DNA from 3 places in the Teichococcus cervicalis genome. Region 2 is predicted to be linked to each of the others. Evidence: riboswitches for the same ligand, from Rfam matches in the RefSeq annotation. Region 2 holds a riboswitch; each other region holds the start of a gene.
What was found. A riboswitch is a leader RNA that binds a small molecule or an ion and turns the genes downstream of it on or off. The one in region 2 is predicted to bind cobalamin.
Positions count from the first base shown of each region.

Region 1: linked by a shared signal. The riboswitch ahead of QE401_RS01785 (ABC transporter substrate-binding protein) and the one ahead of QE401_RS13180 (TonB-dependent receptor) in region 2 are both predicted to bind cobalamin.
Region 3: linked by a shared signal. The riboswitch ahead of QE401_RS16370 (DUF1636 family protein) and the one ahead of QE401_RS13180 (TonB-dependent receptor) in region 2 are both predicted to bind cobalamin.

Region 1 is NZ_JAUTAJ010000002.1:250,308-255,298, reverse strand. It holds gene QE401_RS01800 (FadR/GntR family transcriptional regulator) at 97-822, opposite strand; gene QE401_RS01795 (gamma-glutamyltransferase family protein) at 949-2,727, shown strand; gene QE401_RS01790 (hypothetical protein) at 2,845-3,213, shown strand; cobalamin riboswitch at 3,246-3,509, shown strand; gene QE401_RS01785 (ABC transporter substrate-binding protein) at 3,547-4,629, shown strand; gene QE401_RS01780 (FecCD family ABC transporter permease) at 4,626-4,991, shown strand, end outside.
Region 2 is NZ_JAUTAJ010000004.1:1,985,073-1,990,063, forward strand. It holds gene QE401_RS13170 (hypothetical protein) at 1-396, opposite strand, end outside; gene QE401_RS13175 (LLM class flavin-dependent oxidoreductase) at 768-1,766, opposite strand; cobalamin riboswitch at 1,925-2,154, shown strand; gene QE401_RS13180 (TonB-dependent receptor) at 2,346-4,532, shown strand; gene QE401_RS13185 (ABC transporter substrate-binding protein) at 4,532-4,991, shown strand, end outside.
Region 3 is NZ_JAUTAJ010000004.1:2,678,185-2,683,175, forward strand. It holds gene QE401_RS16360 (methyl-accepting chemotaxis protein) at 141-1,394, opposite strand; gene QE401_RS16365 (PAS domain-containing protein) at 1,423-1,947, opposite strand; cobalamin riboswitch at 2,129-2,343, shown strand; gene QE401_RS16370 (DUF1636 family protein) at 2,485-2,916, shown strand; gene cobW (cobalamin biosynthesis protein CobW) at 2,913-3,944, shown strand; gene cobN (cobaltochelatase subunit CobN) at 4,076-4,991, shown strand, end outside.

The DNA.
Region 1 (4,991 bases), on a different contig from region 2:
CGGCCGGCGGGTCTCGGAAGCGGGGTGGCCGGGCCGGCGCCGCGCCGCCCCCTGCCCCTCAGGGGCCGGGCGGGGCGCGCGGCGGGATGCGGCGGTTCAGGCGGCCGGGCGTTCCGGATCCTCGGCCGGCAGGGCGGTGGCGCCGGACCAGCCATGGCCGGCGCGCAGCGCCTCCCGCACCATGGCGGAGATGGATTGCAGATGGTCCCACATCGCCGCATGCGCCTCGGCCGGGTCGCGGCCGGCGATGGCTTCCTGGATGCGGCGATGCTCGGCCACCGAGCGGCGGCGGATCGCCTCGGTCGCCGCATTGGCGCGCAGCCGGCCCCATTCGGCGCGGGCGCGGCAGGCCTGCAGCTGGTCGAACAGGCCGAGCAGCAGCGGGTTCTGCGCCGCCTGCGCCACGGCGCGGTGGAAGGCGGCGTCCCAGCGGCCCCAGCTCTGCAGGTCGACCGTCTCGGCGCCGCGGCGCACCGCCTGCTCGATGGCGGCCAGGTGCTCGGAGCGCGCCTTGGTGGCGGCGAGGCCGGCCAGCTGCGGCTCCAGCGCCAGCCGCGCCTCCATGATGTCGGTGGGCGGCGAGGCCGGCAGGGCGCGCGCCGGCTCCTCCGGCGGGCGGGGGCCGAGGAAGGTGCCCTGGCCGATGCCGCGCCAGATCCGCCCTTCCAGCTCCAGCCGGGACAGCGCCTCGCGCAGCGCCCGGCGGCTGATGCCGAGGCGGGAGGAGAGCTCGCGTTCCGGCGCCAGCCGGGCGCCGTCCGGCAGCTCCAGTCCCGCAAGATGGGTGCGCAGGGCGCGCAGCGCGTCATCGCCTTTGCTCATGGGACCATGATACGAAGGTTTGGCGACAGCGGAAGCACCCTTCTGCCGCTTTGCAGCAAAAAATGCCCGGCCTAGGATAGGCGGCCAAGGACCAATCCCTTTTGGTTCCAAGACCGGGAAAGCCGCATGTTCACCACCCGCCCCGAGATCCGCGGCCGCTTCGGCGCCGTCGCCAGCACCCATTGGATCGCCAGCGCCGTCGGCATGGGGGTGCTGGAACGCGGCGGCAACGCCTTCGACGCCGCGGTGGCCACCGGCTTCGCGCTGCAGATCGTCGAGCCGCATCTGAACGGACCGGGCGGCGAGGTGCCGATCATCCTGCAGCGGCCCGGCCAGGCGCCGCAGGTGATCTGCGGCCAGGGCGGCTATCCGATGGCGGCCACGCCGGAGCGCTTCGCGGCGCTGGGCCTGCGCCAGGTGCCGGGCACCGGGCTGCTGCCCTCCGTCGTGCCCGGCGCCTTCGACGCCTGGATGCTGCTGCTGCGCGACCACGGCACCTGGCACCCGGCGCAGGTGCTGGAGGCCGCCATCGACTATGCCGAGAACGGCTTCCCGGTGCTGCCGCGCGTCGCCTCCTCGATCCTGGCGGCGGAGAGTTTCTTCAAGGCGGAATGGCCGAGCTCGGCCGAGGCCTGGCTGCCCGGCGGGCAGGTGCCGCGGCCGCGCAGCCTGTTGCGCAGCCCCGCCATCGCCGCCACCTATCGCCGCATCCTGGCCGAGGCGGAGGCCGCCGGGTCGGACCGCATCCGCCAGATCGAGGCGGCGCGCGACGCCTTCTACCGCGGCTTCGTGGCCGAGGCGGTGGACCGCTTCTACCGCTCGGCGGAGCTGATGGATTCGACCGGCCGCCGCAATGGCGGGCTGCTGACCGGCGACGATCTGGCGCGCTACCAGGCGCGCTACGAGCCGACCGTCAGCCGCGACTATCACGGCGTCACCGTGCACAAGACCGGCCCCTGGGGCCAGGGCCCGGTGCTGCTGCAGGCGCTCTCCATCCTGGAGGGCATCGACCTCGCGTCGATGGACCCCTCCGGCGAGCGCTTCATCCACACCGTGGTCGAGGCGATGAAGCTCGCCTATGCCGATCGCGAGGTGTTCTACGGCGACCCCGACGTGGTCGATGTGCCGCTGGCGACGCTGCTCTCGGCCGAGCATGGCGCGGCGCGGCGCAAGCTGATCGGCGAGGCCGCCTCGGCCGCGCTGCGGCCCAGCGAGCTGCCGGGGGCTGCCGAGCGCATGGCGCGGGTGCTGGCCATGGCCGGCGCCGAAACCCCGGTGGGCCTCGGCCATGGCGAGCCGACCTTCGCGCCGCTGCCGGTCGAATGGGGCGACACGGTGCATCTCGACGTGGTGGATCGCTGGGGCAACATGGTCTCGGCGACGCCCTCGGGCGGCTGGTTGCAGAGCTCGCCCGCCGTGCCGGGGCTCGGCTTCTCGATCAGCACGCGCGGCCAGATGGGCTGGCTGGAGCCGGGCCACCCCTCCACCGTGGTGGCCGGGGCGCGGCCGCGCACCACGCTGACGCCCACCCTGGTGACGCGCGATGGCGAGGGCTGGCTGGCCATGGGCACGCCGGGCGGCGACCAGCAGGACCAGTGGACGCTCGCCGTGCTGCTGCGCCATCTGCATCACGGGCTGGATCTGCAGGCGGCGATCGACCTGCCGCTCTTCACCAGCCAGCATTTCCCGCAATCCTTCTATCCGCGCAGCCTCGCGCCCAACCGGCTGCTGGTGGAGGAGCGGATCGGCACCGCCGCCATCGCCGGGCTGCTGAAGCGCGGGCACGAGCTGCGCATCGAGCCGCCCTGGTCGCTGGGCCGGGTCTGCGCCGCCGGCCGGCGCGACGGCATGATCGTCGCCGCCGCCACGCCGCGGCTGATGCAGGCCTACGCCGTCGGGCGGTGAAGCGGCCCGCCCCCGCGCGCCGCCCCACCCGCCCTGTGCAGAAACTTTGTGCTGCGGCGCGCGGGGCGCTATGCCGGGGGCCACGACCCCGCCCCACCCCCTCGGCAGGAGGACAGGATGTCCGGCTACGCCCCTTCCCACCAGGACGACCTGGACGAGGCCGAAGGCCCCTCGCCGCTCTGGCGCGCCGTGCGCCTGGCCGTCTGGGCGGTGGTCAGCTTCGCGCTGACCTTCGTCGAGCTGGTCGCCGAATGGGTGGCGCCGCTGCTGCTGCTGGGCGGCCTCGCCTGGTATGCGGTGGTGAAGGTGGTGGGCACGCTGCATCTGGAGCCCGAGATCCAGCAATTCCTGCATTACGTGCCGAGCCAGCTGCTGGTCGCCGGCACTGTCTGGACGCCGGTCGGGCTGATCACCCAGGGCATCACCCTGCTGGCCATCGTCGCCGGCTGCCGCACCCTGAACCGGCTGATCTCGCGCGAGGTCTGAGCGCGGCGCTTCCCCGCCGCGCCGCGAGGGCGTAGAACCGCGCCGTCGACGGTCCCGCGCGAGCGGGTGAAAAGGGAACGCCGTGCGCCCCGGCCGGACCGCGCGTCCGGGGGCCAGTCGGCGGCTGCCCCCGCAACTGTCAGCGGCGAGGCCATCGCCCACCGGCCGGCTCCCCCGGGATCCGGCCCGCCACTGGCGCCATCGGCGCCGGGAAGGCAGGGCGGCTGGTTCGGCCCGGGCATGCCGCCCGCGCCGGCGTCGTGAGCCAGGAGACCTGCCGTCGTCGTCCCATCATGCCGCCGGGCGGGGTGTTCCGGAGGCAGGAGACGATCCGTGCCGTTCTTGTTTGCCCGCCGGGCGCTTCCCGTCCTGCTGCTCGCCGCCGCGGCCCTGGCGCCGCTGGCCGCCCAGGCCCAGTCTCAGTCTCAGGCCCAGCCCCCGGCCGCGCCGGGCTTTCCGCTGACGCTCGAGAATTGCGGCCAGACGCTGCACTTCGCCGCGCCGCCGCGCCGCACCGTCTCGATCGGCCAGGGCACCACCGAGATCCTCTACGCCCTCGGCCTCGCCGACCGGGTGGCGGCGACGGCGCTGTGGATCGGCCCGGTGCTGCCGCAATATGCCGAGGCCAATGCGCGCATCCCGCGCCTGGCCGACAATGACCCGAGCTTCGAATCGGTGATCGGCCAGGATCCGGACCTGGTGGTGGTGCAGTTCGAATGGCATGTCGGGCCGCGCGGCCGCGTCGGCCGGCGCGAGCAGTTCACCGATCTCGGCGTGCCGACCTACATCGCCCCGGCCGATTGCCTGGGCAAGGACAATAGCGGCAGCGGCGATGGCGTGCGGCGCCAGCCCTTCGACATGGCCATGCTGCACCAGGAGATCCTCGACCTCGCCCGCATCTTCGGCGTGCCGGAGCGCGGCGAGGCGCTGGTGGCCGGGCTGCGCGCGCGGGAGGCGCGGGCCGCGGCCTCGGTCGCCGCCGTGCGGGCGCAGGGCATGCCGGTGCTGTTCTGGTTCTCCAGCCGCGAGGTGAAGGGCGACGCCTTCGTCGCCGGCACCATGGGCGCGCCGGCCTGGATGATGCGCGCCCTCGGCCTGCGCAATGTGGTGGCGAGCGAGGAGGAATGGCCGACCCTGGGCTGGGAGCGGCTGGTGGCCGCCGAGCCGGCGCTGATCGTGCTCGGCCGCATGGACCGGCGCCGCTTCCCCGCCGATGACGCCGCGCTGAAGCGGCGCTTCCTGGCGAGCGACCCGGTGACCAGCCAGATGCGCGCCGTGCGCGAGGGCAGGCTGGTCGAGATGGACGCGCAGGCGATGAACCCGACGCTGCGCACGGTGGACGCGCTGGAGGCGCTGGCCGGGGAGATCCGCCGGCTGGGCCCGCTGCCCGACGCCGCGCGCCCCGCGGCGCCATGAGCGGGACCGCCTTCCGCCTGGCGCTGGCCATGGGCGGGCTGCTGCTGCTGGGCTTCTGCATCGCGCTGGCCGTCTCCATCGGCGAGATGGCGGTGCCGCTGCCGGCGGTGCTGCGGACGCTGGCCAACCGGCTGTTCGATGCCGGCTATGAGGTGCCGCGCATCCAGCAGGGCGTGGTCTGGGACTACCGGCTGAGCCGCGCGCTGATGGCGGCCTGCCTCGGCGGCGGGCTGGCGGTGGCCGGGGCGGTGCTGCAGGCGCTGCTGCGCAACCCGCTGGCCGAGCCCTATGTGCTGGGCATCTCGGCCGGCGCCTCCACCGGCGCGGTCGCCGTGGTCATTCTCGGCCTGGGTGGCGGCGCG
Region 2 (4,991 bases):
CTGCGGGATGGGCGCCTCGATCTTCACCACGCCATCGGCGGTGGAGCCGGCGGTGGGCACGGTGATGGCGATCTCGACCCGCGTCTCGGCGCCGGATTTGCCGAAGCCCTCCAGCGCCGGCTCGCGCGCCACCGGATGCTCGGTCGGCGTCGCGTCGATCTTCACCACGCCGGCGAGCGCCGCCGCGCGCAGCCCGGCGGCGTCGGGATCCTGCGCGGCCGGCAGCTTGCCCGGGTCCAGGGTGGCGGCGCTGCCCGCCTCGCCGCCCACGGTCAGGGCGATGGCGCGCTCGCCATCCAGCGGCGGCGCCTGCTCGGGGCGGGTGCCGCCGACGATGCGGCGCAGCACATCCTCGGGCAGCGGGGCATCCGGCTGGTCGTCGGTCCTGCTGGTCATCTGTCCGCCTCCCCCGCGGCCACCGAGCGCGGCCGGTCCCTTGCGAAGGGTCCGAATGTCACAGGCTTCTGGACAAATGGTTAACGCTACGGCGGGGGGCGGCGCTGCCCGGCCCGCTGCCCTGATCCGGCGCCCTGCCCGGCAGCCTGGGCGCCCTCCCCGCCTGGCGTCAAGGCGGGGTTGCAGGGCCGTGCCATGCCGCAGGGCCGCCGCACCGCCTGCCGCCCGTCTTGCGGGGCGCCATCTTCCTCCCGGAAATGCCGCGGCGCTTGCGGCCCGGTCCTGTGCCGCGCCTGCGGCAAGGCGGCGAAGGAGGACGCGTCGGACCTTCGAACCGAACAGGGGCGGCGCGCCGCGGCGATGGGCCAGGGTCACGCGGCCGGGCCGGGCAGCGCCGGCAGCACCTCCTGCGCGAACAGCGTCATGCCGGCCATCGTCTCGGCCGGGCCCAGCATCCCGTTGCCGTTGAAGACGCAGCGAAGCGCGCCGATGCCGCTGCGCGCCTCAAGCGCGAGAAGCGCGGCGTGGCATTGCTCCGGCGTGCCCGCGATGGCCTGTTCCGCCAGGAAACGGGCGCGGTCGGGCGGCGGCAGGCTGTCCGGATCGGCGCCGCGCCTTGCGGCGAAGTCGCACCGCCGCCGCTGCAGCGCTGCCAGCAGCCGCGTCACCTGCCGCTCCACATCCTCCGTGTCGCGGCCGATGCAGACATAGCGCGAGAGCGAGGAATGCCGCAGCCGGCAGGCGCCCCCTGTCGCCGCCAGGGCCTCGGCATAGGTGGCGAGCTGCCGGCCCTCCGGCGGCTCCAGGCTGAACAGCAGCGGCAGCCCCTCGCGCGCGGCGAAGCGCAGCGTCGCCGCGGAGGAGCCGGCGACATAGACCGGCGGATGCGGGCGCTGCGCGGGGGCGGGGTGGCAGGCGACGTCGTCGAACCGCCAGAGCGCGCTGCGCCAGGACAGGCGCGGCCCGGTCCAGAAGCCGCGCAGGATGGCGAAACCCTCCTCCAGCCGCGCCTGGCTCTCGGCCGGATCGATGCCGAGGGCGGCCAGGCTCTCCGGCTCCGTGCCGCGGCCGATGCCGAGATCGAGCCGCCCGCCGCTCTGCTGGTCCAGCTGCGCCACCTGCTCGGCCAGCAGCAGCGGATGGTGGAGCGGCAGCGGCAGGATCGAGGTGCCGATGCGCAGCCGCCCGGTGCGCGCGAACAGCCCCGCCGCCAGCAGCAGGATGGACGGGTAGGGCCAGGGCGCGAAATGGAACTCGTTGAACCAGACGCCGGCATAGCCCAGCCGGTCCGCCGCCTCGAAGAGGCGGCAGAATTCCTCATGCGGCCCGAGGGTCGCCTCGCGGCTCCAGCCCGCCAGGTCGATGCGCATCGCTTCTCCTTCTCCGCTGCGCGGGATCTGCGCCGCGGCGGGACAGGCGGCAAGCCGGCAGTTGACGTAACAGTATAACATCACATAGACCGGGCCCCATGGCCGGGACAAGCCCGGCCGCAGCAGCGTGCCGGGCTTGCCGGCGGCAGGAGGCGGCGGCATTGTGCGCGCGTATCGGTCCCGCGCGAGCGGGTGAGAAAGGGAACGCCGTGCGCCACGGCCATCGCTCGATGGCCCGGCAAGTCGGCGGCTGCCCCCGCAACTGTCAGCGGCGAGCCGAAACCCCAGGCCCTCGGCAGAGGGCGGCCACTGGATCGCGAGATCCGGGAAGGCGGGGCGGAGGCGGTGACCCGCGAGCCAGGAGACCTGCCGATGCGTCCGCAACGCAACGGGGCGGGATGGCCCCGAAGGAGTTCCGCCGCATGACCGCCGATCGCCTCCTCTGGCCCGCCGCGCCGCCCGTGATGGCCCGTCGCCGCACCGCCTAGCCCCGCGCCGTTCCGAGAGCGCCGCCGCCGCCCCGCCAGGCCCGACCGGCCTGGCGCCGGCCGCGCTGCGGCCCAGCCAGAGAGTTTGCCGATGTCCCGCCCCACGCCGCGCCCGCCGCGGCCCGCGCTGCTGCCTGCCCTGTTGCTGGCCGGCCTGGCCGCGCCCCTGCTCCCCGCCCCGCCCGCCCGGGCGCAACCCGCCGCCGGCGCCGATCCGGCGGCGGTCGCCCTGCCCGATCTGGTGGTCACCGCCACCGGCCGCGCCGAGCCGCGCAGCCGGCTCTCCGGCACCGTGCAGGTGATCGACGAGGCGACGATCGCCAACTCCACCGCGCGCAGCGTCACCGACCTGCTGGCCGAGAACGCTGTCGGCTTCTTCAGCGAATGGACGCCGGGGCAGACCAGCCTCAACCTGCGCGGCGGCGCCACCGACGGCCAGGGGCGCGATTTCCGCAGCCAGGTGCTGGTGCTGGTCAATGGGCGCCGCGCCGGCACCGCCAACCTCTCCAAGCTCTCGCCCGCCGATGTGGCGCGGATCGAGATCGTCCGCGGGCCGGCCAGCGTCATCTATGGCAGCCAGGCGATGGGCGGCGTGATCAACCTGATCCTGCGCGATGGCCGCAACTCGCCGGGCGGCTTCGCCGAGCTGGCCGGCGGCACCTGGGGGCTGGCGCGCGGCCATGCCCGCTACGGCGTCGATCTCGAAGGCTACAGCGCCTATCTCGGCCTCTCCGGCACGCGGCGCGACGATTACCGCGTCGGCGGCGGCGCGCGGGAGGCGAACACGGAGTACCGGCGCGGCGGCGTGACGGCGGCCTTCGGCCTGCCGGTCGGCGCGCTGGGCCGCGTCGACATCACCGCGCGCAGCGACGGCATCTATGATGCGGGCTTCCGCGGCTCGGCGGCGAACACCATCAGCGAGGATGACCGGGTCAATGAATCCCTCGACATCGCCCTGACCGGCGCGCGCGAGGATGGCCGCCTGTCCTGGAATCTGCAGGCCTATGCGGTGCGCGATGTCGACACCTTCCGCTGGGCCTCGCCGGTGATCCGCTCGGGCAACAGCCCGGCGCCGGGCACCGCGCTCGACTGGAACAAGCGGCGGCTGGAGATCATCGGCACGCGGCTGCAGCCGACGCTGCGGCTCTGGGCCGGCAATGACCTGCTGCTGGGCTTCGATGCCGAGCAATCGACGCTGCGCTCCGACCGCTTCCGGCTGGCCCTGCCCGGCGGCCCCGCGGGCCAGGTCGCGCCCTATGACAACAACGAGACCAACCACGCCTATGGCCTCTATGCCGAGGATGCGCAGCGCCTGTTCGACGACCGGCTGACGCTGCGCGCCGGGATCCGGCAGAGCTGGGGCACCACCCGCTTCGACCCGACGCCGAACCTTGCCGGCTATCGCGGGCGCGAGGCCGATTTCGACAGCACCACCTATTCGCTCGGCGCCAGCTTCCAGGCGCTGGAGCATGTGACGCTGCGCACCGGCTGGGCCACCGGCTTCCGCGCGCCGACCGCCACCGAGCTGGCGGCGGATTTCACCGCGGTGGGCGGCGGCCGCACCTTCGGCAACGCCAATCTGAAGCCGGAGAGCAATGACCAGGTGGAGATCGGCGCGACCTTCTCCGCCGGCGCCGCGCAGCTCGACCTGGCGCTGTTCCAGAACGCCATCCGCGACCGCATCACCACCCGCGCCCGCCCTGGCGTCCCCAACACCTCGGACTACGTCAACAATCCGGGCGAGATCATGCTGCGCGGGCTGGAGGCGCAGTTCAGCACCGATCTGGCGAATCTGCTGGCGCTGGCCCCGGGCTGGCGTTGGCGCGCCTTCGCCAACGGGTCGTGGAATTTCGACATGATCGACCGGGCGAAGACCGGCACCAACAGCCGCAATGCCGAGCGCGTCTATCGCTACCAGGCCAGCCTCGGCACGGTCTTCGGCGGGCGGGACTGGGATCTCGGCGCCACCGGCATCCTGCGCGGGCCGATGTATTACAACACCGAGGAGAATCTGCTGATCCCGCAGGCCGAACCGGGCCGCGAATACGTCCACCGCAAGGCGCCCTTCTGGGTGGTGAATCTGCGCGGCAATTACCGCATCCGCGACAACGTCACCCTGTTCGGCGCGGTCAACAACCTGTTCGACGTCAACCGCAGCCCGATCTTCATCGGCACCGATGCCGAGCCCTACCGGCTGGATCCGCGCTTCTCCAATGGCGGGCTCGGCACCTCCATGCCGGGGCGGGAGCTGGTCGCCGGGCTGCAGGTGACCTTCTGATGCGGCTTGCCCGCCGCGCTTTGCTGGCGCTGTCGCTGGCCGCCGCGGCGCGCCCCGCCGCGGCCGCTGGCTGGCCGCGCCGGCTGCGCGACGGGCTGGGGCGGGAGGTTCACCTCGCCGCGCCGCCGCAGCGCATCGTCGCCATCTTCGCCTCCAATGTGGAGCTGCTGGCGGCGCTCGGCCTGGTCTCCCGCATCGTCGGCATCGAGGCCTACACGCGCCACCCGCCCGAGGTGCTGGACCGGCCGCTGGTGGGCGGCCGGCTCGGCTTCTCGGCCGAGGCGATCGCGCGGCTCGGGGCCGACCTCGTGGTGATGACGCCGGCCCGGCAGGCCGCCGGCACGCTGATCGGCCCGCTGTCGCGCGCCGGCATCCCCTGCCTGGTGGTGGAGCATCGCGACATCGCCCAGCTCTTCGCCAATGTCGCGCTGCTCGGCGCGGCGACGGGGCGGGAGGATG
Region 3 (4,991 bases), 690 kb from region 2:
CCTTTTTCTGTCCTGGTGTCCGGGCGCGGGATCGTCCTGGCGCCTCGCGGCCCTTCTGCCGGGGGCCCGGGCCGCGGACATGCCCGGCACAAAGCCGGCGCCCCACCGCCCAGGCCGTCCCCCGGGCCGGCCGCCGCGCCTCAGACGGCGCGGCGCGCCTTCTCCATGAAGCCGCCGACCTCGCGGTTCAGCCGCTCCGCCTCGCCCGACAGGCCGGCCGCCGCCTCGCGCATCGCGGTGGCGGCGCTGTCGGTGGCGCCCGCCGCCTCGCGCACCGCGTCGATGTTGCGGCCGACCTCGGCGGTGCCGGCGGCGGCCTGCTCGACGCTGCGGGCGATCTCGGCGGTGGCGGCGCTCTGCTCCTCCACCGCGGCGGCGATGGCGGTCGCCACCTCATCGGTCTCGCGCACCGTGCTGCCGATGCGGGTGATGGCCTCCACCGCCTCGGCCAGCGCGCTCTGCATGGCGCCGATCTGCTGGGTGATCTGGTCGGTGGCGCGCGCCGTCTGGCTGGCCAGCCCCTTCACCTCGCCGGCCACCACGGCGAAGCCCTTGCCGGCCTCGCCCGCCCGCGCCGCCTCGATCGTGGCGTTCAGCGCCAGCAGATTGGTCTGGCCGGCAATGCCGGAGATCAGCTGCACCACCTCTCCCACCTGCTGCGCCGCCTCGTTCAGCCCGGCGACCGTGGCGTTGGTCTGCTCCACCGCGGTGACCGCCGAGCGCGCGATCTGCGAGGCGCGGCCGACCTGGCGGGTGATCTCCGACACGGCGGAGGAAAGCTGCCGCGCCGCGACGGCGACATTCTGCGAGCTGCTCTCGGCCTGATGCGTGGCGGTGGCGGCGGCGGCGGCGCGCTGGCTGGTCTGCTCGGCGGTGGCGGACATGCCGGTGGCGGTGTCGCGCAGCCCCCCGGCGGCGCTGGCCACGTTGCGGATGACGCCGCCGACGCTGGCCTCGAACCCCTCGGCGAAGGCGGTGAATTCGCGCGCCTTGCCTTCCATGGCGTTGGCAGCGGCGTTGATGTCGTTGGCGCCGCTGCGGAAGGCGCCGGGCAGGCCGCGCAGCAGCACCTTGCGGTAGTAGCGCCCGCCGCTGGCCGCGCGCATGGCGCCGGCGGATTCGCGCACATAGGCGTCGGTGATGTCGAGCAGGTGGTTCACCCGCCGCTGCAGCAGGCCGAGCGCGCCGGGCGCCGGCACCTCCAGCACGCGGGCTTCCAGGTCGCCCTTGGCGGCGGCCTCGGCCACCGCGGCGGTGCGGCGCATCGCGCCTTCCTGCCGCAGCAGCGCCGCCAGCGCGGCGCCGCAGGCCAGCGCCGGCAGCAGGGCCAGCCCCGTCTCCACCGCCGTCGCGCCGGAGAGGGCGACATAGCCGGCATGGCCGGCGGCGAGCAAGGTGGCGAGACCGAGGGGCCAGCGCGGCTCAGAGAGAGAAGACAAAGCGCTCATAGCTGGTTCCCTGTTTCGCCAGCAGCTCCTGCAGCGCGGTGGTGCCCTGCTGCATGCCCTGCTTGCGGTCCGCCGCCGCCTGCTCGATCCGCAGCAGCTGCTGATAGACCGGCCAGACCTTGGCCACCTGCGCCGCATCCGGCTTGCGGCGGTTGGAATGGTAGCCGACCACCCGCCCCTGCGCGTCGCGCGTCGGCGTGGCATGGGCGAAGACCCAGTAATGGTCGCCATCGGCGGCCATGTTCAGCACATAGCCGAAGAATTCCTCGCCACGCTCCAGCGTGTCCCAGAACAGCTTGAAGACGCAGCGCGGCATCTCCGGATGGCGGACGATGCTGTGCGGCTGGCCCAGGATCTCGGCCGCGCTGTATTTCGCGACGCGCAGGAAGACGTCATTCGCATAGACGATGCGACCCTTCAGGTCCGTCTTGCTGACGATAAGCTCCTCCTCGCCGAGCGGGGCTTCCCGGCCCGTCGGCGTGATCTTGGTCCTGGCCATATCCCGGATTCTGCCTGCTTTCCTGCCGCTTCCGGAGCTTAGGCTAAAAAATGTTAACCATTTCCTAGGCCGGTTTCGGCGCTCCCGGCGGCCGGGCTGGCGGCTGCCGCGAGCGCCGAACATAAGAGATTTCGCATAAAGCGCCCCGCGCGCCGGGTTTGACACCCGCCCCGGCCGCCGCCTAAGCACGCTGCGATGGTCCTCCCGAAGGGGAGGTGAAAAGGGAATGCGGTGCCGGCCCTGCTCCTCGGCGAGGAAGGTCCCAATCCGCGGCTGCCCCCGCAACTGTAGGCGGAGAGCGCCCCGCCACCCCGGCCACTGGGCACGCGCCTGGGAAGGCCGGCGGGGCGCGCCGGATCCGCGAGCCAGGAGACCTGCCATCACCCATCGGATCGTGCCACCGGGCGGGGTGCCCCGGCGGGCGGCGACGGGCCCGGGCGTCACGCTTCGGGCACCCTCGACCCGGGCGGGCCCGCGCCCCTCCGGGCGGTCGGCATCCCGTGCCTGCACGCGCCCCCCGGGGCGCCGGAGAGACGCATGGAGCCGGCCGCAGACACCCCCCAGGACACCGCGCCCGGCATCGCGCCGCCCTGCCTGATCCTCTGCACCACCTGCCGCGCCGGCCGCACTTTGGCCGAGGGCGAGGTGCCGCCGGGCCAGATCCTGTTCGACAGCCTGGCCGCGGCGCTGGCCGCGCATCCGGCGCCGCCCGTGACGCTGCGCGCGGCCAAATGCCTCTCGGTCTGCGCCCAGGGCTGCGCCGGCGCCATGACCCAGGCCGGCAAGTGGAGCTACCTGCTCGGCCGGCTGGACCAGGCGCCGCCGGCCGATCTGCTGGCCTATGCCGAGACCTATGCGGCGCATCCGACGGGGGCCGTGCTGCCCTCCCGCCGCCCCGAATCGCTGCGCGGCGCCGTGCTGGGCCGCCTTCCCTCCCTCACCGACGCCCCGCAGGAGAGTGCCGCATGAGCGCGCTTGAAAAGGTTCCCGCCACCATCGTCACCGGCTTCCTCGGCGCCGGGAAGACCACCCTGCTGCGCCATGTGATGAGCCGCGCCGGGGGCCGCCGCATCGCCATCATCGTCAATGAGTTCGGCAGCCTCGGCGTCGATGGCGAGACGCTGAAGGATTGCGGCATCCCCGGCTGCGAGGCGGAGAACATCGTCGAGCTGGCCAATGGCTGCCTCTGCTGCACCGTGGCCGATGATTTCATCCCGACCATCGAGGCGCTGCTCGGCCGGCCCAACCCGCCCGAGCACATCCTGATCGAGACCTCGGGCCTCGCGCTCCCCAAGCCGCTGATCAAGGCCTTCAACTGGCCCGCCATCCGCTCCCGCGTTACGGTCGATGGCGTGGTGACGGTGGTGGACAGCCCCGCCGCCGCCGAAGGCCGCTTCGCCGACGACCCGGAGGCGGTGGCCGCCCAGCGCGCGGCCGACCCCTCCCTCGACCACGACAACCCGCTGGCCGAGGTGTTCGAGGACCAGCTGAACGCCGCCGACATCGTCGTGCTGAACAAGGCCGATTTGCTGGATGAGGCCGCGCTCGCGGCGCTGCGCGCCGATCTCGCCCCGCGCCTGCCGCGCGCGGTGAAGCTGGTGCCGGCGAAGGAGGGCGCGCTGGACCCGGCCATCCTGCTCGGCCTGAACGCCGCCGCCGAGGAGGATCTCGACGCCCGCCCCTCGCACCACGATGCGGTGGATGGCGCGCATGAACACGACGATTTCGAGAGCTTCGTGCTGGTGCTGCCGGAATACGACTCGGCGGATGATCTGATGCGCCGCCTGCCGGAGGTCGCCGCGCGGCACGACATCCTGCGCATCAAGGGCTTCGTGCGGCTGAAGGGCAAGCCGATGCGCCTGGCCGTGCAGGGCGTCGGCCGCCGCTTCCGCCAGCATTTCGACCGGGCCTGGACGGATGACCGGGACGGGCATCTGGTCGTCATCGGGCAGACCGGGATGGATGTGGAAGCGATCGCGAAGGAGATTCTCGCCTAAGGTCTTCTTTTTCTGAAGAAAAAGAAGTTTTCTTTCAGGCTGCCGCCGTCTCCCGGAGAAGCGGGACGCCAAACTGAAAAAAGTTTTTTGGTTCTTTTTTCCAAAAAAGAACCTTCTGAAAGACCTGTCTCTTGCACCTCCTCGTCCGCGAAACCCGCAGCCTGGACGATGCCGAGCAGGCCGAGGATCTCGGCCATGCCCCGGCGGACCTCGTGCTGCTGTCCTTCAGCGACGCGGATCTCGGCGCGGCGGCGATGGGCTGGTCGCGGCTCGCGGAACCACGGCCCACGCTGCGGCTGGCCAATCTCGGCCGGCTGCGGCACCCGATGTCGGTGGACCTCTATGCCGAGGACACGCTGGCGCGTTCCCGCTGCGTGGTGATCCGCCTGCTGGGCGGGCTGGAATACTGGCGCTACGGGGCGGAGGAGGTCGCGGCGCTCTGCCGGCGGGAGGGCATCCCGCTGGCGCTCCTGCCCGGCGACGGGCGCGACGATGCCCGGCTCGCCGAACTCTCCACCGTGCCGCCCGCCATGCATGCCCGCATGGACGCGCTGCTGGCCGAGGGCGGGCCGGACAATCTGGCCGCCGCCCTGCGCCTGGCCGCGCACTGGGCCGGGCTCGGCGCCGATGACGGCACTCCGCCCATCCCCCTGCTGCTCTGCGGCGAGCACGGGCTGGGCGCGGAGGAGGCCGACCCGCAGGCGGTGATCGTCTTCTACCGCTCCCACCTGCTCTCCGGCGACATCGCGCCGATGCTGGAGCTGGCCACGGCGCTGCGGGCACGCGGGCTGCGGGTGCGCGGGCTCCATGTCGCCAGCCTGAAGGAGCCGGGCTCCGCCGCGCTGGTGCGGGAGCGGCTCTCGGCCTGGCGCCCGGCGGTGGTGCTGAACGCCACCGCCTTCGCCGCGCGGCAGGAGGGGGAGTCGCCGCTGGAGGCCGCCGGCGCCCCCATTCTGCAGGTGATGCTCTCCGGCGCGGCGCGGGAGGCCTGGGCGGCCTCGCCGCGCGGGCTGTCGCAGAGCGACCTCGCCATGCAGGTGGCGCTGC